DNA from 2 places in the Caenimonas aquaedulcis genome. Region 1 is predicted to be linked to the other one. Evidence: riboswitches for the same ligand, from Rfam matches in the RefSeq annotation. Region 1 holds a riboswitch; the other holds the start of a gene.

Evidence for each region. Region 1 has a riboswitch for S-adenosylhomocysteine ahead of ahcY (adenosylhomocysteinase). Riboswitches for the same ligand answer to the same signal wherever they lie in the genome.
Region 2: another riboswitch for S-adenosylhomocysteine. It lies ahead of metH (methionine synthase); the one in region 1 lies ahead of ahcY (adenosylhomocysteinase).

What each region holds. Positions count from the first base shown of each region.
Region 1 covers NZ_JADWYS010000001.1:3,411,614-3,426,070, reverse strand. The annotation lists gene paaC (1,2-phenylacetyl-CoA epoxidase subunit PaaC) at 1-180, shown strand, start outside; gene paaD (1,2-phenylacetyl-CoA epoxidase subunit PaaD) at 174-674, shown strand; gene paaE (1,2-phenylacetyl-CoA epoxidase subunit PaaE) at 685-1,773, shown strand; gene metF (methylenetetrahydrofolate reductase [NAD(P)H]) at 1,777-2,607, opposite strand; gene I5803_RS16435 (TlyA family RNA methyltransferase) at 2,604-3,350, opposite strand; gene ahcY (adenosylhomocysteinase) at 3,352-4,779, opposite strand; S-adenosyl-L-homocysteine riboswitch at 4,850-4,924, opposite strand; gene I5803_RS16425 (ATP-dependent DNA ligase) at 4,971-6,053, shown strand; gene I5803_RS16420 (tetratricopeptide repeat protein) at 6,063-7,676, opposite strand; gene I5803_RS16415 (peptide chain release factor 3) at 7,822-9,450, shown strand; gene I5803_RS16410 (HAD-IIB family hydrolase) at 9,461-10,258, shown strand; gene I5803_RS16405 (Bug family tripartite tricarboxylate transporter substrate binding protein) at 10,251-11,216, opposite strand; gene I5803_RS16400 (histone deacetylase family protein) at 11,332-12,378, opposite strand; gene uvrA (excinuclease ABC subunit UvrA) at 12,440-14,457, opposite strand, start outside.
Region 2 covers NZ_JADWYS010000001.1:2,888,010-2,902,466, forward strand. The annotation lists gene I5803_RS13885 (hypothetical protein) at 1-246, shown strand, start outside; gene I5803_RS13890 (hypothetical protein) at 256-444, shown strand; gene I5803_RS13895 (phosphoenolpyruvate carboxykinase (GTP)) at 505-2,355, opposite strand; gene I5803_RS13900 (hypothetical protein) at 2,639-2,791, opposite strand; gene I5803_RS13905 (PaaI family thioesterase) at 2,845-3,249, opposite strand; gene I5803_RS13910 (threonine ammonia-lyase) at 3,249-4,448, opposite strand; gene I5803_RS13915 (ATP-binding protein) at 4,590-6,890, shown strand; gene recQ (DNA helicase RecQ) at 6,904-8,781, opposite strand; gene I5803_RS13925 (homocysteine S-methyltransferase family protein) at 8,844-9,890, shown strand; gene I5803_RS13930 (Lrp/AsnC family transcriptional regulator) at 10,097-10,546, shown strand; gene I5803_RS13935 (cyclic nucleotide-binding domain-containing protein) at 10,691-11,323, opposite strand; S-adenosyl-L-homocysteine riboswitch at 11,337-11,413, shown strand; gene metH (methionine synthase) at 11,451-14,171, shown strand; gene I5803_RS22325 (glycine zipper 2TM domain-containing protein) at 14,250-14,457, shown strand, end outside.

The DNA of each region.
Region 1 (14,457 bases):
TCGCTGCGCGACGCATGGAACGCGATGCTCGACGCCGCGCTCGCCGAGGCGACGCTGCGCAGGCCGGACGACGCCGGCCATCTCACGCGCGGCAAGCAGGGCACGCATTCCGAGCACCTGAGCTACCTGCTCGGCGACATGCAGGTCCTCGCGCGGCAGCACCCGGACGCGCGATGGTGACCCGCGCCGAGTACGCGTGGCACGTGCTGGACACGGTGGCCGACCCGGAGATCCCCGTCGTCTCGATCCGCGAGCTCGGCATCCTGCGCGAGGTGAACGAACGCGGCGACACGCTCGAAGTCGTGATCACGCCGACCTACAGCGGCTGCCCCGCGATGGGCCAGATCGAGGACGACGTGCGCGCGGCCCTGGCTGCCAGCGACATCCGCGCGGACATCGTCACGCGCCTCGCACCTGCATGGACCACCGACTGGATGACGGATGCCGCGAAGGACAAACTGCGCGCCTACGGCATCGCGCCGCCGCATACGCGCGCGCCATCGGACAACGTCGTCCAGTTCATGAAGCCGCGAGCCCGCGGTGAGAGCGTGGCCTGCCCGCAATGCGGCTCCACCAACACCACGGAAACCTCCCATTTCGGTTCCACGGCCTGCAAGGCGCTGTACAGGTGCCTGGATTGCCGGGAGCCCTTCGACCACTTCAAGCCCTACTGAAGCGTCGCGCATGGCCGCCCACTTCCATTCCCTGCCCATCGCCAAGGTCACGCCGGACGCCGCGGGCGCCGCCGCGATCACGCTGGCCGTGCCGCCCGCGCTGCGCGAGCGATTCGACTTCCGTCCCGGCCAGTTCGTCACGCTGCGCGCGCTCATCGACGGCGAGGACACGCGCCGCAGCTACTCCATCTGCAGCGCGCACCAGCGGTATGCGTCGCAGGGCGAATTCGACGTCGGCATCAAGCCGGTGGAAGGAGGCCGCTTCTCGCGCTGGGCGGCCGCGCAGCTTCGTGCGGGCGACCTGCTGGACGTGATGCCGCCGGACGGCCGCTTCACCCCGCACGATCCGCAGGCGCGCCATCGCGTGGGCTTCGCGGCGGGCTCGGGCATCACGCCGATCCTGTCGATCATCGCCACGACCCTGGCCGCGGAGCCCGAATCGCGCTTCACGCTCGTGTATTGCAACCAGCGCGCGAACACCATCATGTTCAACGAGGCCCTGCAAGACCTGAAGGACCGCTACCCGGCGCGCCTCACGCTCTTGCACCTGCTCTCGCGCCAGCCGACCGAAGTGCAATTGCTGCACGGCCGGCTCGACGAAGCGAAGGTCACGGAATTGCTGGCGTCGCTCATCCCACCCGCGAGCATCGACGAGGCCTTCATCTGCGGCCCCGAGGCGATGATCGAAGGCGTGGAACGTGCGCTGGAAATTGCCGGCGTGCCCCCTCAGCGCGTGCACGCGGAACGCTTCGCCTCGCCCGGCGATCCCGCGTCGGCCCGCCATCGCGCTTCGCCGGCGCATCGCCACGACACCGTGCTGGCGCACCAGCTGGACATCGTGCTGGACGGCAAGACGCATCACCTCGGCATGGCGGCCGACGACCGCGTGCTCGATGCCGCGCTCGACGCCGGCCTGGACCTGCCCTATTCCTGCAAGGGCGGCGTGTGCTGCACGTGCCGCGCCCGCGTGCTGGAAGGCAAGGTCGAGATGGAAAAGAATTTCACGCTCGAGCAGTGGGAGATGGACAAGGGTTTCGTCCTCACCTGCCAGGCGCGGCCGCTCACCACGAAGGTGGTGGTGAGCTACGACGAACGCTGAGCCTCACTCGCCGCGGAGGCGCTTGCAGATTTCCACGGTCGCGGCCGACTGGTTCATCGTGTAGAAATGCAGGCCCGGCGCGCCGCCCGCGCGCAGCTGCTCGCACAACTGCGTCACCACGTCGAGGCCGAAGGCGCGGATCGACGCCGAGTCGTCGCCGAAGCTTTGCAGCCGCAGCCGGATCCAGCGCGGGATCTCCGCGCCGCAGGCATCCGAGAAGCGCATGAGCTGCGTCGAGCTCACGATGGGCATGACGCCCGGTACGATGGGCGCGTGCAGCCCCAGGCGGTCCGCTTCCTCCACGAAGCGGAAATACGAATCCGCGTTGTAGAAGTACTGCGTGATCGCGGAGTCCGCGCCCGCGCGGACCTTGGCCGCATACGCCTGCAGGTCCGCCTCGGGGGAACGCGCCTGCGGATGGACTTCCGGATAGCACGCCACTTCGATGCGAAACGCATCGCCGGTTTCGGCGCGGATGAAGGCGACGAGATCGCTCGCGTAATGGAATTCGCCGCCGGCCCCGTAGCCGCTCGGCAGGTCGCCGCGCAATGCGACGAGCCGCTTCACGCCCATCTGGCGAAGCACGCCGAGCTGCTCGCGAACGGTGATGCGTGTCGCGCCGATGCACGAAAAGTGGGAGGCCGCATCCACGCCCTCGGCAAGGATCTCGGACACGGTGCCGAAGGTGCCTTCCTGGGTGGAGCCGCCGGCGCCGTAGGTGACGGAGCAGAACTCCGGCTGCAGCGCGTACAGCGATTGCCGCGCGACGCGCAGCTTCGCCGCGCCCTCCGGCGTCTTGGGGGGAAAGAATTCGAAACTGATGGGGAGACTCATGGGGTCCCTTCCTGCAAGGCGTGGATGAAGAATTCGCGGTTGCCGTCGCCTCCCGCGATGGGGCTCTCGAACCAGCCCTTCACGCGCAGGCCCAGTTCCGCGCACGCATTCCTGATCCGCTGTTCGATGAAGGCGTAGTGCGCCGGGTCGGTGACGATGCCGCCCTTGCCGACCTGCCCGGGCTGGAGCTCGAACTGCGGCTTCACCAGCATCAGCAGGTCGCCGCCCGGCCGCAGCAGGGGCGCGAGCGCGGGCAGCACCAGCGTGAGCGAAATGAAGGACAGGTCGCCCGTGATGAAGTCGAAGTCCTCGCCCACGTGCTCCGCCGCCAGCTCGCGCGCATTCACCTTCTCGATCACCGTCACCCGCGGGTTCTCGCGGATCGAAGGATGGATCTGCGCCTGGCCGACGTCGACGCCGACCACATGCTCCGCGCCATGGCGCAGCAGGCAATCGGTGAACCCGCCGGTGGACTGGCCCACGTCGAGGCAGCGCTTGCCCGCCACGGCGACGCGCGCCGCGGCGAGCGCGCCTTCGAGCTTGAGCCCACCGCGCGAAACGTAGCGGGCCTCCGAGGTGTCGAGCAGCTCGACTTCCGCGCCGTCAGGCACCTCGTCGCCGTTCTTCTTCACCGGGCGCCATGCGCCGCGATCCATCCAGCGCACCCCGGATGCGATCAGCCGTTGCGCCTGCGAGCGGGTCGACGCGAGACCGCGCTCGACGAGGAGCTGGTCCGCGCGCACGTCAGTAGCGGTAGGTGTCGGGCTTGTACGGGCCGACCTTCGGCACGCCGATGTACTCGGCCTGCTCGTCGGACAGCTCCGTCAGCATCGCGCCGACCTTCTTCAGGTGCAGGCGCGCGACCTTCTCGTCGAGGTGCTTGGGCAGCACGTAGACCTTGCCGACCGAATACGAATCCTTGCGCGTGAACAGCTCGATCTGCGCGATCGTCTGGTTGGCGAAGGACGAGCTCATCACGAAGCTCGGGTGGCCGGTGCCGCAGCCGAGGTTCACGAGGCGGCCCTTGGCGAGCAGGATGATCTTCTTGCCGTCGGGGAAGATGATGTGGTCGACCTGCGGCTTGATCTCTTCCCATTCGTACTTCTCGACCGACGCGATGTCGATCTCGTTGTCGAAGTGGCCGATGTTGCAGACGATCGCCTGGTCCTTCATCTTCGCCATGTGCTCGTGGCGGATGACGTGCTTGTTGCCCGTCGCCGTGACGAAGATGTCGCCCTTGTCGCACGCGTATTCCATCGTGACGACCTTGAAGCCTTCCATCGCGGCCTGCAGGGCGTTGATCGGGTCGATCTCAGTGACCCACACCTGCGCCGACAGCGCCCGCAGCGCCTGCGCGGAGCCCTTGCCCACGTCGCCGTAGCCGGCCACGACCGCGACCTTGCCGGCGATCATGACGTCGGTGGCGCGCTTGATGCCGTCCACCAGCGATTCGCGGCAGCCGTACAGGTTGTCGAACTTGCTCTTGGTGACGGAGTCGTTCACGTTGATCGCGCGGAACAGCAGCGTGCCCTTCGCGCTCATCTCGTTCAGGCGGTGCACGCCGGTGGTGGTTTCTTCCGTGACGCCGATGATCTGCGCGCCCTTGCGGCTGTACCACGTGGGGTCCTGCGCGAGCTTGGCCTTGATCGAGGCGAACAGGCAGGTTTCCTCCTCGCTCGTCGGGTGGGCGATGAGCGAGGCATCCTTCTCGGCGCGGCGGCCGAGGTGCATCAGCAGCGTGGCGTCGCCGCCGTCGTCCAGGATCATGTTGGGGCCTTCGCCTTCCGTGCCCCTGGGGCCGAAATCGAAGATGCGGTGCGTGTAGTCCCAGTAGTCCGCCAGCGTTTCGCCCTTGATGGCGAACACGGGCGTGCCGCCGGCGGCGATGGCGGCGGCGGCGTGGTCCTGGGTGGAGAAGATGTTGCACGACGCCCAGCGCACCTGGGCGCCCAGCGCCTGCAGGGTCTCGATGAGCACGGCCGTCTGGATGGTCATGTGCAGCGAGCCGGTGATGCGCGCGCCCTTGAGCGGCTGGGCCTTCGCGAATTCCTCGCGGATGGCCATCAGGCCGGGCATTTCGGTTTCCGCGATGCGGATTTCCTTGCGGCCCCAGCTGGCGAGGGACGGGTCGGCGATCGCGCTGTCGGCGATGGGTTTGAGAACGGCGTTCATGGACGGCTCCAAAGGCAAATGTTGTGAGGAACCACTGCTTTGGAGGGAGGGACTCACCACACGCGAAAACAGTGGGTGAGCGTCGTTGCCTGGATAGATCCGAGCCTCGCATCGATGGAAAGATGCTGCAACGCTCCTCGGATGGGCGCAATTATAGGGACAATGGCTACCCCTCGCCACCAAAGCCTTTCATGTCCACGTCCCCCACCGCCGCCCCGCGCCCGCCCGTCGTCCCGATGCTGGCGAAGATCGCGGATGAGCTTCCCCAAGGCGAAGGCTTCCTGTTCGAGCCCAAATGGGACGGCTTCCGCGCCCTGGTCTTCAGCACGTCCGAAGGCATCTACCTGCAGAGCCGGGACGGCAAGCCGCTCAACCGTTACTTCCCCGAGCTGGAAAAGGCCCTGGGTGAAGTCCTGCCCAGGGGCTGCGTGCTGGACGGCGAGATCATCGTGTCGGTCCAGGGACGGCTGGATTTCGATGCGCTCCAGCAGCGCGTGCATCCCGCCGTGTCGCGGGTCGCGCGCCTGGCCAAGGAGACCCCCTCGTCCTTCGTCGCGTTCGACCTGCTCGCCGCCGGCGGCAAGAGCACGATGGCCGTGCCGCAGGGCGAGCGACGCGTGCGGCTGGAGCGCCTGGTCGGCCACGCGAAACCGCCCCTGTACCTCACCCCCATGACGCGCGACCGGGCGGTCGCGGTCGACTGGCTCAAGCAGTTCGAAGGCGCGGGCCTCGACGGGGTCGTGGCCAAGCCGGAATCGCTGCCCTACCAGCCCGGCAAGCGGGCGATGATCAAGATCAAGCACGCGCGCACGGCGGACTGCGTGGTGGCCGGGTTCCGCTGGTACAAGGAGCGCGACGACGCGATCGGATCCCTGCTGCTCGGCCTCTACGACGACGCCGGCGTGCTGCAGCATGCGGGCGTGACCTCGTCCTTCACCATGGCCGCGCGCGTGCAGCTCGCGGAGGAACTCGAGCCGCTGCGAAAAGACGCGCTGGAAGGCCACCCGTGGCGCGACTGGGCGAACGCCGAGGCGCACGGGGACAACCGCCTGCCCGGCGCGCAGAGCCGCTGGAGCGGCGACAAGGACCTCACGTGGCAGCCGCTGCGCATCGAGCGCGTGTGCGAGGTGAAGTACGACCACCTGCAGGGCGACCGCTTCCGGCACGCGACCACCTTCCTGCGCTGGCGCACCGACAAGCAGCCGCAGGACTGCCGCTACGACCAGCTCGAGACGGCGACGCCGATGGAGCTCTCGAAAGTCTTCAAGGCCTGAGCGGCCGGGCTACTGCTGCGAGAAGAAGCCCCCGCGGTTGCTGGAGGCGAGCTCCGACACGGTGTCCTTGACGAGGTCCTGCAACTCGGCCAGGTGCTCGGTGCGATAACCGGTGAACATCAGCACCAGCACGCGCTGCTTGAGCAGCAGCAGCGCGAACCCGTCGACCCGGTTGGCCTGGCTGATGCCGGAGCGCACCAGCGCATAGGCGCGGTCGTCGTCCGCGACGACCTTGTCCAGGCGGTACTTGCCCGCCGCGACGGCGGCCTGTACCTGGTCGCGCATCTGCTTGCGGATGTCGGCGAACATCGCCGGCGTGACCGCCACGGCGGGGTCCGCCCCGTACCGGCCGATCTCGATGTTGCGGTAGGGGCCGGGCAGGCTCAGCTTCACGCGGTCCATGTCTTCCTGGCGCGTCAGGACCATCAGCAGCGGACGCAGCTCCGGATCGTTCGGCCGCATCTGCTGCACCCACTCCGCCGTCTGCCAGCCGTTCGTGTAGCCCCTGGGCGCCGGCACGTCCAGCTTCACGCTGCCGATCTGCACGCTGTCGCCGTGCGCGAGCGCGGGCAGGGCCTCCTGCCGCGGCCGGACGCCGGCCTGCGGCGTGTAAGCGTCGGCGCGCTTGACCACGTTGTCGATGTCCGCCTGCGGCATGTCTTTCGCGAGGATCACGCGGCGTTCGTTGGCGCGCTCCGACGCGCTCGTGCCGCCGCGCGACGCCACGGTGTACCAGTAGACGGCCTCGGTGCGGTTGCGCGGCACGCCGACGCCGGAATTGAACGCGTCCCCCAGCAGCAGCTGCGCCCAGTTGTTGCCCTGCTGCGCGGCGGCGTCCGCCCAGCGCACCGCCGTGGCGGCCTCCCGCGGGACGCCCCAGCCCTGCCAGTACGCCAGCGCCACGCCGTATTGCGCATTGGCATGCCCGGTTTCCGCCGCCTTGCGATACAGCGCGGCGGCCGCCGCGTAGTCGCGGGTCACCGCCGTCCCGCGCGTCAGCAGGCTCGCGTATTCGATCTGGGCCGCCGTGTTGCCGCGATCGCTCGCGAGCTTCAGCAGTTCCGCGCCGCGCGCCTCGTCCTTCGCGACGCCGTTGCCGGAGAGCAGCGTGATCGCGTACATCGTCGTGCCGTTGTCGTTGCCCGCGTCCATCGCGCGCTGGAACAGCCCCGATGCGCGCGCCTCGTCCTTCTTCAGCTCCCACCAGCCGTAATACAGCGCCCGGCCCAGGATCAGCGCGGCTTCCACATTGCCCGCCGTGCTCAGCTCCTCGAGGATGCGCACGGCCTGCGCGGTGTCCCTGGCCACCCCGGTGCCATTGCCCAGCGCATAGACCAGGTCCAGTTTCGCGGGCAGGCTCCCGGCGTCCGCCGCGCGCCGCAGGAGCGCCGCCGCGCGCGTCTCGTTGCGCGGCTCGCCGAGGCCCAGGGTCGCCATCCGGCTCAATTGGTAGATGGCGTTGGCGTTGTCCGGCTCGCGCTCGAACTGCGCGCGCGCGGTGGCGTAGTCGCGCACCGCGAGCGCATCCACCCCGGCCTTGTAGTCCGCGAGCACCGGCGCCGACGTGGCCGCCACCAGCATGAAGAACGCGGCTGCGCGCGCCCGTGATCCGAGGTAATGCATGGAATCCCCTGTTTCCCGAAATTATTGCCGAACGCCCGGGATGACCCATCCGTGGCGACCCGGTTCCCGGCCGCCTCCGGCCGGCCGGAGGCGTCTTCTGCGAAAATCGTGGGTTTTTCCCACCGTCCGGCCCGCGCCGCGCCCCATGTCCTACGCTTCCGAAACCCGGCGTCGCCGCACCTTCGCCATCATTTCCCACCCCGACGCGGGCAAGACCACGCTCACGGAAAAGCTGCTGCTCTTCTCGGGCGCGATCCAGATCGCCGGCTCCGTGAAGGCGCGCAAGGCCTCGCGCCACGCGACGTCCGACTGGATGGAGATCGAGAAGCAGCGCGGCATCTCGGTGGCGTCGTCGGTGATGCAGATGCTGTACCGCGACCACGTCATCAACCTGCTGGACACGCCGGGCCACAAGGACTTCTCCGAGGACACCTACCGCGTGCTCACCGCCGTCGATTCGGCGCTGATGGTGATCGACGCGGCCAACGGCGTGGAAGCGCAGACCCGCCGCCTGATCGAGGTCTGCCGCCAGCGCGACACGCCCATCATCACCTTCGTCAACAAGATGGACCGCGAGGTGCGCGAGCCGCTGGACATCCTGGATGAGGTGGAGCGCGAACTCGGCATGCCCTGCGTGCCCATGACCTGGCCGGTCGGCCAGGGCAAGAGCTTCGGCGGCATCATGAACCTGCGCACGAAGACGATGACCGTGTTCGAATCCGGCTCCGAGCGGCGCCCGCAGGACTTCGAGACCATTCCCCTCGCCGACCGCGAGACGCTGCTCAAGCGCTTCGGCCACGAGTTCGAGTCCGCCGGGCAAAGCATGGAACTCGCGGTCGGCGCATCGCCGCAATGGGACCATGCGGCTTTCCTCGCGGGCAAGCAGACGCCCGTGTTCTTCGGCTCCGGCGTGAACAACTTCGGCGTGATGGAAGTGCTGGAAGCCCTGGTGGACCTCGCGCCGCCGCCCGGCCCGCGCACCAGCCAGCTCGTGGTCAACAAGCAGCCGGTCGTGAAGGTGATCGAGCCCGCCGACCCGAATTTCTCCGGCGTCGTGTTCAAGGTGCAGGCCAACATGGACGCGAACCACCGCGACCGGATCGCGTTCGTCCGGATGGCCTCGGGCAAGTACAGCCCCGGCATGAAGCTCAAGGTGCAACGCACGGCCAAGGAATTGCGGCCGACGTCGGTCGTCACTTTCCTGTCGCAACGGCGTGAAGCCGTCGACGAGGCCTACGCCGGCGACATCATCGGCTTCACCACGCACGGCGGCGTGCAGCTGGGGGACACCATCACCGACGGCGCGAACCTGCAGTTCACCGGCCTGCCCTTCTTCGCGCCCGAACTCTTCATGACCGTGATCCTGAAGAACCCGCTGCGCACCAAGCAGTTGCAGCAGGGCCTCGCGCAGCTCGGCGAGGAAGGCGCGATCCAGGTCTTCCGCCCGCAGATCGGCGGCCCGATGCTGCTGGGCGCGGTGGGCCAGCTGCAGTTCGAAGTGGTGCAGCACCGGCTCAAGTCCGAATACGACGCCGACGTCCGGCTCGAGGGCTGCCAATACACCGGTGCCCGCTGGATCACCGCGGACACGCCGGCGGAACTGCGCGCGTTCACCGACGCGTATCCGCAGCGCATGGCGCTCGATGCGGCGGACACGCTCGCCTTCCTCTGCACATCGCCGTACGACGTGCGCCTCGCACAGGAGCGCTTCCCGAAAATCCATTTCCATCCGCTGCGCGAGCATGCGGGCCTGGCTTTGCACAATGCAGGCTGATCGCAACGCCATGCTGGAACTTGCGCAATGGCCCGTGGCCGACCGGCGCGGCATCATCGGCGTCTTGACGGACATCGACGACACGCTCACCACCGAAGGGGCGGTGACCGGCGACGTGCTCGAAGCGCTGGCGCAATTGCGCGGCGCGGGCATTCACGTCATCCCGATCACCGGACGGCCGGTGGGGTGGAGCGAGCCGTTCGCCCTGCAGTGGCCCGTCGATGCGATCGTGGCGGAGAACGGGGCGGTGGCGCTGCGCCCTCACCTGCACCAGCTTCGCAAGATCTACCAGCAGGACGAGGCATTGCGGGAGCGCAACTTCGCGCGCATGCAGCAGGTCGCCGCGCGCATCGTCGACACGGTGCCCGGCGCCTCGCTGTCGCGCGACAGCGACGGGCGCGAAACCGACATCGCCATCGACCACAGCGAATTCACGACGCTGCCCCAGGCCTGCATCGACCAGGTGGTGAAGCTGATGCAGGACGAGGGCATGAACGCCACGGTGAGCTCCATCCACATCAACGGCTGGTACGGCGACCACAACAAGCTGGCCGGCGCGCGCTGGATCGTGCGCGAGCTGTTCGGGCGCGAACTCGACGACGAGATCGACCGCTGGGTCTACGTCGGCGATTCGACGAACGACGTGCTCATGTTCGAGCACTTCCCCCACAGCATCGGCGTGGCGAACATCCGCCGCTTCGAGTCGCAGCTGACGCATCCGCCGCGCTACGTCACGCCCAGCGAGCGCGGCGCGGGCTTCGCCGAGGTCGCTCGCGCCATCCTCGCCGCGGGCAGCGCTTCTACTTGACCAGGCCGAGTTTCTCGACGAGCGCCTTCTCGGTGAGGAACGTCTCCTGCGCGAACTTCGCGTATTGCGCGGAGCTCATGTACATCGGCAGCATGTCGTAGCGGTTCAGCGCGGCAACGTAGCTCGGGTCTTCCATGGCCTTCTTGAACGCATCGTGCAGCTTCGCCACGACGTCCGGCGGCGTGCCGCGAGGCGCGCCGATGCCGAACGGCGAGTTCTGCACGATGTCGATGCCGAGCTCCTTCAGCGTCGGGACGTCGGGGTATTTCGGCAGGCGCTTGTCGCCCCACACGTTCAGCACGCGAACCTTGCCCGCATCCACCAGCGGCGCCCAGCCCGTGGAGTCCGAGCCGGCCATGAGCTGGCCGCCCATCAAGGCCTGGTTCAACTCCGCATTGCCCTTGTAGGGGATGTGATTGAGCTGCAGGCCGAGCTTCTGCGCGATGAGCTCGGTGGTGAGGTGGGGGCTCGTGAGCACGCCCGTCGAGCCGTAGCTCAGCTTGCCCGGGTTTGCCTTCGCGTACGCGACGAAGTCCGCCCAGTTCTTGATCGGCCCGTCCACCGGCGCCACCATCCCGAATGCGTAGCCGGTGACGTTGATGATGTACGAGATGTCCTTGACGGGATCCCAGGTGAGCTTGGTCGTGTAGGGAAGACGGAACACGCCCAGCGGGATCTGAGCGAGCGTGTAGCCATCGGCCGGTGAAATCTGCAGCGCCTGCGCGGGGAGGCTGCCGCCCGCGCCGGCCTTGTTCTCCACGACCACCGGTTGCCCGAGGATCTTCGATGCGTTGTCCGCCAGCGAGCGCATCGTGATATCCGTCGGCCCTCCCGCGGGGAAAGCGATCAGCAGCTTGATCGGCTTGGCGGGAAACGTGGCGCCGGCCTGCGCCCACGCGCCGATGGACGGGGCGGCGAGGGAAGCGGCGGCGAATCGGACGAGCTGGCGGCGGCGCATGTGTACTCCTGCGTGGTAAAGCCACGATTCAAGCGCGCCCATGCCGCGCCCGCAATCGGGACTCTCCCACCCCGCGTGGGCCACGCAACGCGGCTGTGTGCGGAAAGCAGTCGCGTCAGCCGGCCCGCTGCCGGAAACCGTCGAGCACGTTGACGGCGTTCGTGCCGATTTCCTCGACGGCATAGCCGCCCTCGAAGACGAACACCGTCGGCAGGCCGGCAGCCGCGATGTCCTCGCCCACCCGCAGGTAATCGGCACTCTGCAGCCCGAAGCCGGAGATCGGGTCGCCTGCAAAGGTGTCCACGCCCAGCGAGACGACCAGCGCATCCGCCCCGAATGCGGAGATCGCACGCAAGGCCTGCGACATCGCCTCGCGCCAGGACGCAAAGCCCGTCCCGCGCGGTAGCGGCAGGTTGAGGTTGCAGCCCGCGCCCGCCCCCTCCCCGCGTTCATCCGCATGCCCGAGAAAGAACGGGTACTCCGTGCGTGGATCGCCGTGAACGCTTGCGAAGAACACATCGCCGCGCCCGTAGAAGATCGCCTGCGTGCCGTTGCCGTGGTGGTAGTCGATGTCGAGCACCGCCACGCGCGAAACGCCGGCGTCGCGCAGCGACTGCGCGGCGATGGCGGCGTTGTTGAGGAAGCAGTAGCCGCCGAAGAAGTCCGCGCCCGCGTGATGGCCGGGAGGCCGCGAGAGCGCGAACGCGCTGCGCGCGCCGTGCTGCACTTCACGCGCCGCGGCGAGCGCGCAGCACGCGCCTTCACGCGATGCGACCCAAGTCCCCGACGTCAGCGGGCTGCCCGCGTCGTACGAGTAGAGGCCCATGCGCGCGGCGAAATTGTCCGGGACCACGTCCGACCGGAAGGTGCGCACCGGCCACACGGAAGGCAGCGCGTCGCGCTGCGCATTCGCCGGGTCCAGCGCCACCCATTCGTCCCACGCCGTCTTCAGGAAGTCGACGTAGCGCTGCGCATGCACGCGCGTGATCGCGCGCTCGGGAAAGTCCGGTGCCGCTTCGATCGCCCCGAGCCCGCGTGCCTTCAGGACATCGAGCACGTGGTCCTGCCGGGCCGGCACCTCGAAACAAGGCACGAGCTCCCCCCGGAACATTTCCATCTTGCCCTGGTGGAGCGCGTGGTGCGCGTTGTAGAAAGTTTTCATGGCTTTGTCTTCCTCTGCGTCCTCTGCGAAAACCTCTGCGCCCCTCTGCGTTCAAAAAGCCTTAGCGTGCCAACACCGGAGCCAGCGCAACGCCGGTATGCGTCCCCTTCTTCACCACCTGTTCAGGCGTCGCCGCGGCCACCACCTTGCCACCGGCGTTCCCGCCTTCGGGCCCCAGGTCGACCACGAAATCAGCCTCCGCGATCACATCGAGATCATGCTCGATCACGATCACGCTGTGCCCGCCATCGACCAGCCGGTGCAGCACGCGCACCAGCTTCTCCACGTCCGCCATGTGCAGGCCCACGGTGGGCTCGTCGAGCACGTACAGCGTGTGCGGCGGCTTCTGCCCACGGCGCGTGATGTCGTCCCGCACCTTCGACAGTTCCGTCACCAGCTTGATGCGTTGCGCTTCGCCGCCGGACAGCGTCGGGGACGGCTGCCCCAGCGTGAGGTAGCCCAGGCCGACGTCCTTGAGCAGCTGCAGCGGATGGCTGATGTTCGGCATCGCGGAGAAGAACTCCACCGCCTCGTCCACTTCCATGCGCAGCACGTCGCCGATGTTCTTGCCGCGCCAGGTGACGGCGAGCGTCTCCGGGTTGAAGCGCGCGCCATGGCAGGACTCGCACGGGATCTTCACGTCGGGCAGGAAGCTCATCGCGATGGTGCGCACGCCCTGGCCTTCGCAGGTGGGGCAGCGGCCTTCGCCCGTATTGAACGAGAAGCGACCCGGTCCGTATCCGCGCGCCTTGGCTTCCAGCGTGTCCGCGAAGAGGCGGCGGATCGTGTCCCAGAAACCGATGTAGGTCGCAGGGCAGGAACGCGGCGTCTTGCCGATGGGCGTCTGGTCGACTTCCAGCACGCGGTCCACCACCTGGTAGCCGTCCAGCCCCGAGCAGCCCGACCACGCGGGGTGCTTGCCCTTGTCGTCCGCGTCGCGGCCTGCCTTGGTGTAGCGCTGCTGCACCGCCGCCTGCACGTTGTGCAGCAGCACGTCGCGTGCGAGCGTGGACTTGCCCGAGCCCGACACGCCCGTCACCGCGACGAGGCGGTACAAGGGGATGTCGATGTCCACGTCCTGCAGGTTGTGCAGGTCCGCACCGCGCAGTTCGAGCCAGCGCATGTCCCCGCCCTTGACCGCGCGCCGCGCCTTCACCGGGTGCTTCATCGCATGCAGCAGGTAGCGACCCGTCACCGACTCCTCCACCGCCGAGATGTCCGCCGCCGAACCCTGCGCGATCACGCGGCCGCCGCGCTTGCCCGCGCTGGGGCCGATGTCGATGATGTGGTCGGCGCGGCGGATCGTGTCCTCGTCGTGCTCCACCACCACCAGCGTGTTTCCCTTGTCGCCGAGCTTGTGCAGCGCGTTCAGCAGGATCTGGTTGTCGCGCGCGTGCAGGCCGATGGTCGGCTCGTCCAGCACGTAGCAGACGCCTTGCAGGTTCGAGCCGAGCTGCGCGGCAAGCCGGATGCGCTGCGCCTCGCCCCCCGACAGCGTGGGCGCGCCGCGGTCCAGCGTGAGATAGCCGAGGCCCACTTCTTCCAGGAATTCCAGCCGGCTCTTGATCTCGGGGATCAGGTCGCGCGCGATGCCCTGCTCGCGTACCGACAGCACGTCCTTCACCTGCAGGCTCTCGATCCAGCGGCGCACGTCCACCACGGACAGCGCCGCGATCTCGTCGATGCCGGTCTCGTCGAACTTCACATGGCGCGCCTGCACGTTCAGCCGCGCGCCATGGCATGCGGGGCAGGACTCGTCGCCGACGTCTTCCACTTCCGGCTCGGCGAAGGTCTGCTCGCGGCCCTTGTTGTCGGCATCCTGCACGGTGTCGTCGTACGCCTTGCGCTGGTCGCGCGTGAGCTTCACGCCGGTGCCCACGCATTCGGGGCACCAGCCGTGCTTGCTGTTGTAGGAGAAGAGCCGCGGGTCCAGCTCGGGGTAGCTCGTGCTGCAGATCGGGCACGCGCGCCGTGTCGAGAACACCTCGACCTTGCCGATGTGGTGGTGCGCGCCGAGCCCCGCCAGCATCGCGCCCTTGAGCCCGTCGAGCGGCGCGAGCACGTGCAGCACGCCCTTGC
Region 2 (14,457 bases), 520 kb from region 1:
CACCTGCTCGCCGCCTGGATCGTGATGTGGGCCGTCGCCTTCGCCGCCCTCGCCCTGCTCGCCAGCCCCGCCAAGCGCTTCGTCGCCGGCAGCCGCCGCACCGTGCGCCGCTGGTCGGTCGCCCGCCAGCAACGCATCCAGGACGAGAAGCTCTGGAAGGTCGCCCTGACCGACGCCCGCGTGATGGCCGATATCAGCCGCGCGATGAGCGCCGGCGCCACCCGCGACGTCCGGACCTACTACTGAAAGCCGGCGATGGCCGCCTTCGTCCACACCAGCCGGCTGCAAATGGCGCTTCGCCACCTGCCCGCGCCGCTGCTGGCCGCGCTGGATGCCTGGTCGGTGCGCCGCGCGCGCGAGCGGCTCGAGAAGCGACGGGAAGCGCTGCGAAAGCCCGAGGTGGAAGCCCCGGTGCCGTACCGGCCCAAACCCTGGCGCGATTGATCCCGCCGCTCCAATGAAAAAGCCACCTCGCGGTGGCTTTTTCATTGGAGCGCGGCTGCCTCAGGCGGCGAGGCGCTTTTCGATCTGTGCCTTGGTCTCGCCCAGCTCTGCGGGCAGGTGATACGCGAGCTGCTCGAAGAGCTCGGCGTGCAGCTGCAGCTCCTTTTGCCACGCAGCCTGGTCGATGCTGGTGACGGACTTGAACTGGTCGGCGCTGAAATCCAGGCCCGTCCAGTTCATCTCGCCATAGCTCGGGCTCACGCCGAACACGTGCTCGTTGCCCTGCACCTTGCCCTCGATGCGGTCGATCATCCACTTGAGCACGCGCATGTTCTCGCCGTAGCCCGGCCACACGAACTTGCCGTCCTCGCCCTTGCGGAACCAGTTCGTCGTGTAGATGCGCGGCAGCTTCGCGCCCGCGGCTTCCATCTTCTTGCCGAGGTTCAGCCAGTGCTGGAAGTAGTCGGACATGTTGTAGCCGGTGAAGGGCAGCATCGCGAAAGGGTCGCGGCGCACCGCGCCGTTGCCGCCCGCCATCGCGGCGGTCGTCTCGGAGCCCATCGTGGCGGCCATGTACACGCCCTCGACCCAGTTGCGCGCTTCGGTGACGAGCGGCACGGTGGTGGAGCGGCGGCCGCCGAAGATGAAGGCGTCGATCGGCACGCCGGCAGGGTCGTCCCAGGCGGAGTCGAGCGCGGGGTTGTTGATGGCGGAGACCGTGAAGCGCGCGTTGGGGTGGGCGGCTTTCGCGCCGGTCTGCTTCGCGATCTCGGGCGTCCAGTCGTTGCCCTGCCAGTCGATGGCGTGCGCGGGCGCGGGGCCCATGCCCTCCCACCAGACATCGCCGTCGTCCGTCAACGCGACGTTCGTGAAGATCACGTTCTTGTCCAGGCTGGCCATGCAGTTCGGGTTGGTCTGCGTGTTGGTGCCGGGGGCGACGCCGAAATAGCCGGCCTCGGGGTTGATCGCATGCAGGCGGCCGTCGGCGGCCGGCTTGATCCAGGCGATGTCGTCGCCGATGGTCGTGACCTTCCAGCCGTCGAAGCCCTTGGGCGGGATCAGCATGGCGAAGTTGGTCTTGCCGCAGGCGCTCGGGAACGCCGCCGCGACGTGGTATTTCTTGCCTTCGGGGTTGGTCACGCCCAGGATGAGCATGTGCTCGGCGAGCCAGCCTTCGTCACGGCCCATGGTGGACGCGATGCGCAGCGCGAAGCACTTCTTGCCCAGCAGCGCGTTGCCGCCGTAGCCGGAGCCGTAAGACCAGATCTCGCGCGTTTCCGGGTAGTGGACGATGTACTTGGTGCTGTTGCAGGGCCAGGGCACGTCCTTCTGGCCGGCGGCCAGGGGAGCGCCCACGGTATGCACGCAGGGCACGAATTCGCCTTCCACGCCCAGCACGTCGTACACGGCCTTGCCCATGCGGGTCATGATGCGCATGTTCACGGCGACATAGGGGCTGTCGGACAGCTCGATGCCGATGTGCGCGATGGGGGAGCCGAGCGGCCCCATCGAGAAGGGCACCACATACATCGTGCGGCCGCGCATGCACCCGTCGAAGAGCGGCTGCAGCGTCTTGCGCATCTCGGCCGGGGCCATCCAGTTGTTGGTCGGGCCGGCGTCTTCCTTGCGGGCCGAGCAGATATAGGTGCGGTCCTCGACGCGCGCGACGTCCGTCGGGTCGGAGCAGGCGAGGTAGGAGTTCGGGCGCTTGACCGGGTCCAGCTTGCGGAAGGTGCCGGCATCGACCAGCTGGCCGCAGAGGCGGTCGTATTCTTCCTGGCTGCCGTCGCACCAGTAGATGGCGTCGGGCTTGCACAGCGCGGCCATGTCGGCCACCCAGGCGAGCAGCTTCGCGTTCTTGACGTAGGCCGGGTTGTTCAAATTCAGCCCCTGCATCACGGGAGAGTTCATCCAAAGCTCCATAAGTTAAACCTGGTTTCCAAAGGGAGCTCGGGAGGAGGCGGGGGACGAGCATCCCTTTTGAAACAGGGTTCGCTCAGTCGGCGCGGGTGTTGCATGGATGGGCAACACGGTCGGCGGGAAGGGGTGGCTTCACGTCCGCGGAACGGCTGGGAAAGCCAATTCTAGGGACCGGCGCTCGGTGCCGGCTGTCAGACGGGAGGAAAACAATGCAAAACTTGCATGAGGTTATGCATGCAATTCCGAGGGGTCTGCGGCGCGGCGCCGCACCCGTTCAGGCCATGTAGATGGCGATGAATGCCAGCAGGAACATCAGGACGCCACCGACCACCGGCAGGACGAGCGGGATGGCGGGCACGATGGCTTCGACCGCATCCTGCGGTGGCTGCGGCTCGCCGTGGGTGGCAGGTGCTTGGGGGCTGGACATGGAGATTCCTTGGGATTCGAAGAGGGGGTGTAGCGGTGGATTTTAACTTGGGGTCACAGCAGCGCGTAGGTGACGCTCGCGCGGCAGACGCTCTTGCCGTCGTTCGCGCCGCGGATGTCGATCTCCCCGAACGCCATGGACTTTCCCGCGCGCAGCACACGGGCCTGCACGAGCGCGTCCTGGCCGGACAGGGGCTTGAGGAAGCTGCTGCTCATCTGCACCGTGGTGCAGGGGCGGAATTCGCCGAAGTGCTGGATCAGCGCGAGCACCATCGCCGTGTCCGCCGCCGCCATCATGGCCTGGCCGCACAGCATGCCGCCGACGCGCGACAACTCGGCGCTCTGCGGCAGGCGGGCCGTCACCCCATCCGCGCCGAAGCCTTCGACTCGAAGGTTCAGCGCCTGCACCCAGGGCGCGAAATATTCGGCGAGCGCGCCCTGCAAGGTTTCCTTGTCCATCACTGCTCCTGCGCGGCGAAGCCGCCTGCATGCAGCGCGTCGATCACACCCTGGATGTGGTCGCGACCGCGGGTCTGGATGACGAGCTCGATCTCCACGTTCTGCGCAGCCAGCATGGTGAACGCGCGCTGGTGGTGCACCTCGTCGATGTTGGCGCCCGCTTCGCTGACGATGGCGGTGATGCGCGCGAGCGAGCCCGGCACGTCGCGCGCGCTCACGCGGATGCGCGCGAGGCGCCCCGCGCGCACCATGCCGCGCTCGATGATGGCCGCCAGCAGCAGCGGGTCGATGTTCCCGCCGCCCAGCACCAGCCCGACCTTGCGCCCCTTGAAGCGCTCCGGATGCTTGAGCAGCGCGGCGAGGCCCGCGGCGCCGGCGCCCTCGACCAGCGTCTTCTCGATCTCCAGCAGCATCACGATGGCCTGCTCGATGTCGCCTTCATCGACGAGCAGCATATCGTCGACATGCCTTTCGATGATCGCCTGCGTGATCCGGCCGGGCGTCCCGACCGCGATGCCCTCGGCGATGGTGCTGCCGCCCTGGGGCAGCGATGCATGCTTGAACGCGTTGAACATGTTCGGGAAGCGAAGCGTCTGCACGCCGATCACCTCGATCCCCGGCTTGATCGCCTTGGCGGCTACCGCGATGCCCGCGATGAGTCCCCCACCGCCCACCGCGACCACCAGCGTGTCCAGGTCCGGCACGGCCTGGAGCATCTCGATGCCCACCGTGCCCTGGCCGGCGGCGATCGCCTCGTCGTCGTAGGGATGCACGAACGTGAGCTGCTGCGCCGCGGCCAGCTGCTGCGCATGGCTGCGCGATTCGTCGAGCGTGTCTCCATGCAGCACGATCTCCGCGCCGAAGCTGCGGGTGCGCTCGACCTTCACGCCCGGCGTGAACCGCGGCATGACGATCACCGCGCGCATGCCCAACCGTTGCGCGTGATACGCGACGCCCTGCGCGTGGTTGCCCGCGCTCATCGCGATCACGCCGCGCCGTTTCTCCTCGTCGCCCAGCTGGACCAGCTTGTTGCAGGCCCCGCGCTCCTTGAAGGACGCGGTGAACTGGAGGTTCTCGAACTTCAGGAAGACCTGCGCGCCCGCGATCTGCGAGAGCGTGCGCGACTCCACGCAGGGCGTGTCCAGCACTTGGCCCTGGAGGCGTTCGGCGGCGGCGCGGATGTCGGCAAGTTCGATCATGGGAGGCGGACAGTCGGAAAGCTGGCCGATTGTCGGCGGGAAATCACGCGGAAGTAAGGCTTTCCCCACAATCAGCATCTTCCATGTAGCATCAACCCGCGTTATCGTCGGCGCACAACGGCTCCTGGAGGCGTTTTCCCCATGGTCAAGCGTTCGGTGGATGTGCAGTTGCTCCCCTCACCGGGTCTCAAGGACGCGCCGGTGCTGGACCTCATGTGCTCGCACTTCGTGCTGACGCTCGCCGCCAAGCAGGGCGGCAAGTTCAATGTGCGCCGCGACCTGAACGGCCTGCTCTCGCTGGCGGGAAGGCACCTCGTGTGGCCCGCGCCGGCCCTCGCGCGCCTGCGGGAGTTCCTGGAGCGGCGCTGCAGGGACAACGAGTTCTGGCGTGGCCACGAACTTCTCGGCACGCGCGAATTCCTGGATCGCCACGGCGTGTGGCGCGGCCCCTATGAAGAAGGAACGCTCTTCTTCTACCTGGATGAATACGCGAAGGACCAGCCCAAGGACCTGCTCTCGGTTCTCGCCGTGACGGGCGACTGGCTCACGCACGCGCTCAAGAAGCATTCCACGCTGGTCGAGAAGAACATCGACGCGCTCTCCGGCCTGCTGCAACTCAACAAGGCCGAGCGCGCCCTGCTGCTCTACGGCACGCTCGCGCGCTACCAGCGCGACCTGCGCAGCATCCTCGTGGAGTTCAAGGTCAACAATGCGCCGGAGGCCTATGCGGCCATCGCGGACCTGGCCGGAGTCAACGCGACCGAAGTGGGCGAGGCGCTGCGCGCCGGGTCGCGGCTCGAGCGCATCGGCCTGGTGGAAAACCTGATCTCCGAGCACAACATCACCGACCTCGCGGACCTGATGAAGGTGAGCGAGAAGCTGCCGCCCGTGCTGATGCGCGAATACCGCGACCAGAACGAATTGATGGCGGTATTCACGCGTCCCTCGGCCAAGAGCCAGCTCGGGCCGGGCGACTTCAGCTTCGTGCAGGAGGACGCGCAGGTGCTGTGCTCGCTGCTGCGCAATGCGGTGGCGCGCAAGGAGCCCGGCGTGAACGTGCTCCTCTACGGACCGCCGGGCACCGGCAAGACGGAGCTCGCGAAGGTCGTGGCGCAAGCCGCGGGCCTGGAGCTGTTCGAAGTGGAATACGCGGATCGCGACGGCAACTCGCTGTCGGGCCGCGACCGCTACCGCTCGCTGCAGATCGCGCAGGTGTTCCTCAAGGGCAGCGCGCAGGCGGCGCTGCTGTTCGATGAAGTCGAGGACGTCTTCCCGCCGATCTCAAGCGAAGCCGCGCAATTGATGGCGCGGGCCGAGCAAGTGGTGGCGCCGCCAAGCGGCAGCGTCAGCGGCAAGGCCTGGGTCAACCAGATCCTCGAGTCGAATGCCGTGCCCACGATCTGGGTCACCAATCGCATCGAGCAGATCGACCCGGCGTTCCGCCGCCGCTTCGCGTATCACCTGGAATTGAAATCGCCGCCGCCCGGAGCTCGGGAAGGCCTCGTGCGAAAGACGCTCGAGGGCGTCACGGTATCGGCCGAATTCGTCGGGAAGCTGACCGAGCGCAAGGGGCTGACGCCCGCGCAGATCCGCACCGCCGTGCGCTTCGCGGGTCTCGCGACCACCGAAGGCCATGCGATGGAAAGCCTGATCGAGCGGCAATTGCGCAATTCGGACCAGGCCTTGGGCAATCGCGCGGCCGACACCGGCGTGCGTCGCAGCGTCACGACCTACGACCTGGAGATGCTCAACGTCGAATCGCGCTTCGAAGTGCCGCGCATCGTGCAGGCGCTCAAGGCGCGCGGGCACGGCAGCCTGTGCTTCTACGGCGCGCCGGGCACCGGCAAGACGGCATTGGCGGAACACATCGCGAAGAGCCTGGACAAGCCGCTGCTCGTGAAACAGGCCAGCGACCTCATGAGCAAGTTCGTCGGCGAGACCGAGCAGAACATGGCCGGCATGTTCCGCGATGCGGAGACCGAAAAGGCCGTGCTGCTGCTCGACGAGGCCGACAGCTTCCTGCAGGACCGCCGGGGTGCGCAGCGCACCTACGAGGTGACGGAGGTCAACGAGATGCTGCAGGGCATGGAGCGCTTCAACGGCATCTTCGTGTGCACCACCAACCTCATGGACCGCATCGACCAGGCGGCGTTGCGGCGCTTCACGTTCAAGATCCGCTTCCGGCCGCTCACGGCGGCGCAGCGCGAGAAGATGTTCGTGACCGAGGCGCTCGCGGGGAACGCAGCGCTGCTCACCGACGACGAGCGCTCGCGCCTCGCGAGGTTGGACCAGCTGTGCCCCGGCGACTTCGCCGCGGTCAAGCGCCAGGTGGACATCCTCGCCGCGGAGTTCAGCGCGGCCGAATTCCTGGACCAGCTCGAATCCGAGCACCGCATCAAGCCCGAAGTGCGCGAGGCGCGCAACATCGGCTTCCTGCAGTAGCCGCAGGACGCGCCTAGGACGCGCCGACGACGCGCAGCACTTCCTCGCCGTAGGCGGCGAGTTTCTTTTCCCCGATCCCGCTGACGCCACGCAGTTCGTTGAGCGTCTGCGGCATCAGCGCAGCGATCGCCGCGAGTGTCGCGTCGTGGAAGATCACGTAGGCCGGCAGGTTGTGCGCGCGCGCGACTTCCGCGCGCCAGGCCTTCAGCGCGTCGAAGCGTGACTGGCCGTCCTGCGTCAGGCCCGCGGCCACCGCCGGCGGCGCGGACTTCGCGCCGCGGCTGCGCTGGCGCCCGCCGCCGCCGGCCGCCGCGGACACCGATTCGCGCAGCTGCACCTGCATCTCGCCCTTGAGCACCGCGCGCGAGCCGTCGGTGAGCTGCAGCGTGTTGAACGCCTGGGCGTCCACCGCCAGCGCGCCGGTGGCGATCAATTGCCGCAGCACGCCACGCAGTTGCGCCTCGCTGAATTCCGATCCGATGCCGAAGGTGCTGAGGCGCTCGTGCCCGAACTGCGCGACCTTTTCGGTCTTCTTGCCGCGCAGGATGTCCATGATGTGGCCGGCGCCGAAGCTGATGCCGCTTAGCTGCTGCACGCGGTAGATCGTCGAGAGGAGCTTGCGCGCCGCGTCCGTGCCGTCCCAGACTTCCGGCGGCGAGAGGCAGTTGTCGCAATTGCCGCAGGGCCCGGACGCCTCGCCGAAGTAACCGAGCAGGCGCACGCGCCGGCAGTCGGTGGCTTCGGCGAGCGCCAGCAGCGCGTCGAGCTTGCCGCGCATCACCTGCTTGAAGTCTTCGCCGGCGGGGCTCTCGTCGATCATGCGACGCTGGTTCACCACATCCTGCAGGCCGTAGGCCATCCACGCCACCGCAGGCAAGCCGTCGCGGCCTGCGCGCCCCGTCTCCTGGTAGTAGCCCTCGATGTTCTTGGGCATGTCCAGGTGCGCGACGAAGCGCACGTCGGGCTTGTCGATGCCCATGCCGAAGGCGATGGTCGCGACCATGACGACGCCTTCCTCGCGCAGGAAGGTGTCCTGGTTGGCTTGCCGCACCTGCGCATCGAGGCCCGCGTGGTACGGCAGCGCGCGGATGCCTTCCCTGGCGAGCATCTGCGCGATGTCTTCGACGCGCTTGCGCGACTGGCAATACACGATGCCGGCCTCGCCCTCGTGGTCCCGCTCGAGCAGGCGCAGCAATTGCGTCGTCGCTTCCTTCTTCTCGACGATGGTGTAGCGGATGTTCGGCCGGTCGAAGCTGCTGACGAACTGGCGCGCTTCCTGCAGCTGCAGCCGCTCCACGATGTCCTCGCGGGTGATCGCATCCGCGGTGGCCGTAAGCGCGATGCGCGGGACGCCCGGGTAGCGCTCGTGCAGCACGGTGAGGGCGCGGTATTCCGGGCGGAAGTCGTGACCCCACTGGCTCACGCAATGCGCCTCGTCGATCGCGAACATGCTCAGCTTGCCGCGCTCGTACATCGAATCGAGTTGCGCGAGGAAGCGCGGCGTCGTCACGCGCTCGGGCGCCGCGTAGACCAGCGTGATCTCGCCGCGAAGCATCTGCTTTTCCACCGCGTTGGCGGCTTCGCCGGAGAGCGTGGAGTTGAGGAACTGCGCTTCGACGCCGGCCTCGTGCAACGCGCCGACCTGGTCGTGCATCAGCGCGATGAGCGGCGACACCACGATGGCGACGCCGTGGCCCGCGCGCTGCCGCGCAATCGCGGGGATCTGGTAGCACAGCGACTTGCCGCCGCCCGTGGGCATGAGCACGAGCGCGTCGCCGCCGGCCACGACGTGGTCGACGATGGCGCCTTGTTCGCCGCGGAACCGGTCGTAGCCGAAGACGTCGTGAAGGATGGAGTCGGGAGCGGGGGAGAGCGTCTGCAAGGCGGTCATCGTCCGGGGGAAAGAACCTCGAGGGGCCGGGAAATGCCCGGCGTCCCTACAATGATGCCATCATGAAACCGATCATCTACACCCGTGGGCAGGCTTTGCCCGGCATTCTCGGGAAACGCATCGCGATCCTCGACGGCGCCATGGGCACGATGATCCAGCGTTTCAAGCTCACCGAGGCCGATTACCGCGGCCGGCGCTTCGCCGACCACCCGCGCGACCTGAAGAACAACGGCGACCTGCTGAGCATCACGCGGCCGGACGTGATCCGCGACATCCACGAAGGCTACCTCGCGGCCGGTGCGGACATCATCGAAACCAACACCTTCGGCGCCACGAGCATCGCCCAGGACGACTACGAGCTCGGCCACCTCGCCGCGGAGATGAACCTTGCTTCCGCGAGGATCGCGCGCGCTGCGGCGGACAAGTTCTCCACGCCGGACAAGCCGCGCTTCGTCGCCGGCGCCCTGGGCCCCACGCCCAAGACCGCCAGCATCAGCCCCGACGTGAACGACCCCGGCGCGCGCAACGTCGATTTCGAGCAATTGCGCGCGGCCTACTTCGAGCAGACGAAAGCGCTGGTCGAGGGCGGATCCGACTTGCTGCTCGTTGAGACGATTTTCGACACGCTCAACGCGAAGGCGGCGCTGTTCGCGATCGACGAATACTTCGAGCAGTCCGGCGAGCGATTGCCGCTCATCATCAGCGGCACGGTGACGGACGCGTCCGGCCGCATCCTGAGCGGACAAACCGTGACAGCGTTCTGGTACAGCGTGCGCCATGCACGCCCCTTGGCCGTCGGCCTGAACTGCGCGTTGGGCGCGGCGCTGATGCGCCCGTACATTCAGGAGCTCAACCGCGCGGCGCCGGACACGTTCATCAGCTGCTACCCGAACGCCGGGTTGCCCAATCCGATGAGCGACACGGGTTTCGACGAGACGCCCGAGGTCACCTCGCGCCTGCTGCACGAATTTGCCGCCGAGGGCCTCGTCAATATCGTGGGCGGGTGCTGCGGTACCACGCCGGACCATATCGCCAGCATCCGCGCCGCAGTGGAACCGCTGCCCGGGAGAGCCCTGCAGCGCGAATTCTTCTACAAGGAAGCCGCCTGACGCCGGAATGGCGCAGGGCCCGGCCTTTCGAACGCCCCGGCAAGCGGTAACTCGCCGGGGCCTCGTCAATCGGGCCTCGCGGGTAAGCCGGCCGTCTGCTTGAACTATGGGCCACGGGCGGGCGCAAGCCATCCTGTTTTTCTGAGAAATCGCAGCCTTCTCGGGAAACTTTGCTGGAATGGAGAAAATCCCGGCAAAATCAGTGGATGGATCGACTAGACCGCAAAATTCTCTCGGTCCTGCAGGCCAACGCGCGCGCCAGCCTGCAGGAAATCGGGCAGGCCGTCGGCCTGTCGACCTCCCCCTGCTGGGAGCGCATCCGCAAGATGGAGCAGGCGGGTGTGATCGAGGGCTACACCGTGCGGCTGAACGCGCAGGCCCTGGGCCTGGGCGACACCGTCCTGGTGCAGGTCACGCTGGACAGCCACTCGGACAACACGCTGGAGAAATTCGGCGAAACCCTCGCGGCCATCCCGGAAGTCATCGAGGCTTACCTGGTGTCCGGAGACTACGACTACCTGCTGCGCGTGGCCGTCCAGGACACGCGCGACTACGAGCGGCTGTTGCGGGAGCGCCTCTACAAGATCAAGGGCATCCGGCACAGCAAGTCGAGCTTCGTCCTGCGCACCCTGAAGAAGGCCGACCTGCCGCTTTAGGCGCCTGACCGGAAACAGGCACGACTCCTGCTAGCAATTGGAGTCTCCTCGGTTGGGTTTTCTCGCAAGTTTCTTCGGCCCGGCCTCTCATATTCCCCAGAACGGGAAGGTTCTGGGGAATTTTTTCGCCCGGCGCGGCTGGAGCTAGTGGGGCAAGAGGGCGTTGATCTCTTCGTTCAGGGCCTGCGTCAGCTGCGCGTAGAGCTTGAGCTTGTCCTGGTTGTCGCGCATGCGTTTGGCGATGCGCAGCGAGATCGCCATCATCAACTTGGCGGCAGTGCGCGGCTCGTCGTCCAGGAGCTGGTTCAGGGCCTCGCGCGTCAGCACTGCGCAGCGCACGTCGGTAAGGGCGATGCAGGACGCCGAACGTGGCCCGCCGTCGAGCAGCCCCATCTCGCCGATCAGGCTGCCGGGGCCGAGTACCGTGGCCGTCACAGGCGCGCTGCGATTGACGATGGCGTTCTCGATCGTGACCTCGCCGTCGAGCACGAGCAGCGTGAAGCCGGTGTCGTCCACGTCGCCTTCGCGGATGAATTTCGTGCCGGCCGCGATGCGGTGCGGCAACATGTAAGTCACCACCTTGCGCGCTTCGCGGTGGTTGAGCTGCAGCAGGGCGGCCGGCGCCGCCAGCATGCCGGCGGCGCGCTCGGCGGCCGGCGACCCGGCGATCAGGCGGGCGCGTTCGCGCGGCGCGAGCGGTCCCGCATCGGGCACCTTGCGCCCGAAGAAGCGGCCGAGAAAGCCATGTGGGGGATCGAGGGCATCGGCAGGTTGCATTTAGAATCGATGCTAGGCCAAGGAGCGCTGCAGCGCCTAAGCAATCTGCTTAGCGTCAGGCTTGGAATTCCCTAACCGCGCTCACCTTCGTCCCGCCAACCTGCGGGCAACAGACCAAGGTGAGAGATTGAGCGGCGCACACGTCCCCCCCATGAAGTTGTCCGGCCTGGAGCCCGTCTCGGTCGGCCCCGGCTCGTTGTTCCTCAACGTCGGTGAACGCACCAACGTCACGGGCTCGAAGGCGTTCGCCCGGATGATCCTGAACGGCCAGTTCGAAGAAGCGCTTGCCGTCGCGCGCCAGCAGGTGGAGAACGGCGCGCAGGTCATCGACATCAACATGGACGAGGCCATGCTGGACAGCAAGGCCTCCATGGAGCGCTTCCTGAAACTCATCGCCAGCGAGCCCGACATCGCCCGCGTGCCGATCATGGTCGACTCGTCCAAGTGGGAGGTCATCGAAGCCGGCCTGCGCTGCATCCAGGGCAAGGGCATCGTCAACTCGATCTCCATGAAGGAAGGCGTCGAGGCTTTCAAGCACCAGGCCAAGCTGGTGAAGCGCTACGGCGCGGCCGCGGTCGTGATGGCCTTCGACGAAAAAGGCCAGGCCGACACCTACGAGCGCAAGATCGAAATCTGCGAGCGCGCCTATCGCGTGCTGGTGGACGAAGTGGACTTCCCGCCCGAGGACATCATCTTCGACCCGAACATCTTCGCGATCGCCACGGGCATCGAGGAGCACAACAACTACGCGGTCGACTTCATCAACGCCACCCGCTGGATCAAGCAGAACCTGCCGGGCGCCAAAGTGTCGGGCGGCGTGTCCAACGTGAGCTTCTCCTTCCGCGGCAACGACCCGGTGCGCGAGGCGATCCACACGGTGTTCCTGTACCACGCGATCCAGGCCGGCATGGACATGGGCATCGTGAACGCGGGCATGGTCGGCGTCTACGACGAACTCGACCCGGAATTGCGCGAGCGCGTCGAAGACGTCGTGCGCAATCGCCGGCCCGATGCGGGCGAGCGGCTCGTCGAGATCGCGGAGTCCGCCAAAGGCGCGGCGAAGGACGAAACGAAGAAGAACGAGTGGCGGGCCGGCACCGTGGAGCAGCGCCTGTCCCATGCGCTCGTCTCCGGCATCACCGACTTCATCGTTCCCGACACGGAGGAGGCGTACCGAAACGTGCTCGCCAGGGGCGGGCGGCCGCTGCACGTGATCGAAGGCCCGCTGATGGACGGCATGAACATCGTGGGCGACCTGTTCGGCCAGGGCAAGATGTTCCTGCCGCAGGTGGTGAAGTCCGCGCGCGTGATGAAGCAGGCGGTCGCGCATCTCATCCCCTACATCGAGGAAGAAAAGAAGCAGCAGGCGGCCGCCGGCGAAGACGTGAAGGCCAAGGGCAAGATCATCATCGCGACCGTCAAGGGCGATGTGCACGACATCGGCAAGAACATCGTGACGGTGGTCCTGCAGTGCAACAACTTCGAAGTCGTCAACATGGGCGTGATGGTGCCGTGCCACGAGATCCTGGCGCGCGCCAAGGTCGAGGGCGCGGATATCGTGGGCCTGTCGGGCCTGATCACGCCCTCGCTGGAAGAGATGCAGTATGTCGCGAGCGAGATGCAGAAGGACGACCACTTCCGCATCCGCAAGATCCCGTTGCTGATCGGGGGCGCCACCACCAGCCGCGTCCACACGGCGGTGAAGATCGCGCCGCACTACGAGGGGCCCGTCGTGTACGTGCCCGACGCTTCGCGCAGCGTGAGCGTGGCGCAGGGGCTGCTGTCGGACCAGGCGGCGAAGTACATCGCCGAAGTGAACGCCGATTACGACAAGGTGCGCGAGCAGCACGCCAACAAGAAGCAGGTGCCGCTGTGGCCGCTCGCGAAGGCGCGCGCGAACAAGACGCCCATCGACTGGGCGGGCTATGTGCCACCGAAGCCGAAATTCATCGGCCGCCGCGTGTTCAGGAATTTCGACCTCGCGGAGCTCGCCAGGTACATCGACTGGGGCCCGTTCTTCCAGACCTGGGATCTCGCGGGCCCCTTTCCGGCCATCCTCAAGGACGACGTGGTGGGCACGGAGGCGCAGCGCGTCTTCTCCGACGGCAAGCGCATGCTGCAGCGCCTCATCGAAGGCCGCTGGCTGACTGCGAACGGCGTGATGGGCCTGTGGCCCGCCCAATCGGTGAACGACGACGACATCGCGCTCTATGCGGACGAATCGCGCAGCGAGGCGCTGATGACCTGGTACGGCCTGCGCCAGCAAACCGAAAAGCAGGCGGTCGAGGGCGTGATGCGCCCGAGCCGTTGCCTCGCCGACTTCGTCGCGCCGAGGGGTGTGGCGAACGACTATGTCGGCATGTTCGCGGTCACGGCGGGCATCGGCAGCGAAAAGAAGGAGAAGTACTTCCTCGATGATCTCGACGACTACTCCGCCATCATGCTCAAGGCGATTGCCGACAGGCTGGCCGAAGCGTTCGCCGAAGCCCTGCACGAGCGCGTGCGGCGCGACCTGTGGGGCTACGCGGCGCAAGAGTCGCTGGGCGCCGACGACCTGATCGCCGAAAAATACCAGGGCATCCGGCCCGCGCCCGGCTATCCGGCCTGCCCGGACCACAGTGTCAAGGCCGACATGTTCCGCGTGCTGCAGGCCGACGAGGTCGGCATGACGCTCACCGAAAGCATGGCGATGATGCCCGCGGCCAGTGTGAGCGGCTTCTACCTCAGTCATCCCGCGAGCACGTATTTCAACGTCGGCAAGATCGGCGAGGACCAGCTGCAGGACCAGGCGCGCCGGCGCGGCGCCGACGTGGCGCAGCTCCAGCGCCTCCTCGCGCCGAACCTGTGACACACCTCTTACGTCTGCCGTGTCCACCCGCCAAGCTCGGCAGTCGTTAGAGCTGCATCCACATTCCTGAAAGTGTCCATGTCACGTCCCCTCCTGATCGCCGCCTTGCTGGCATGCACCTGCACCGCCTTCGCCCAATCGCCCGAGCATTCGAGCCCCTCCGCCGACAATGCCCGGCACGCCGCAGCGCTCAGGGCCTGCGGCGACTGCGGAACCGTGCAAGGCGTTCACCAGGAAAAGCGCAAGGGCTCCGGCGGAGCGGTCGGAGTCGTGGGCGGCGCCGTCG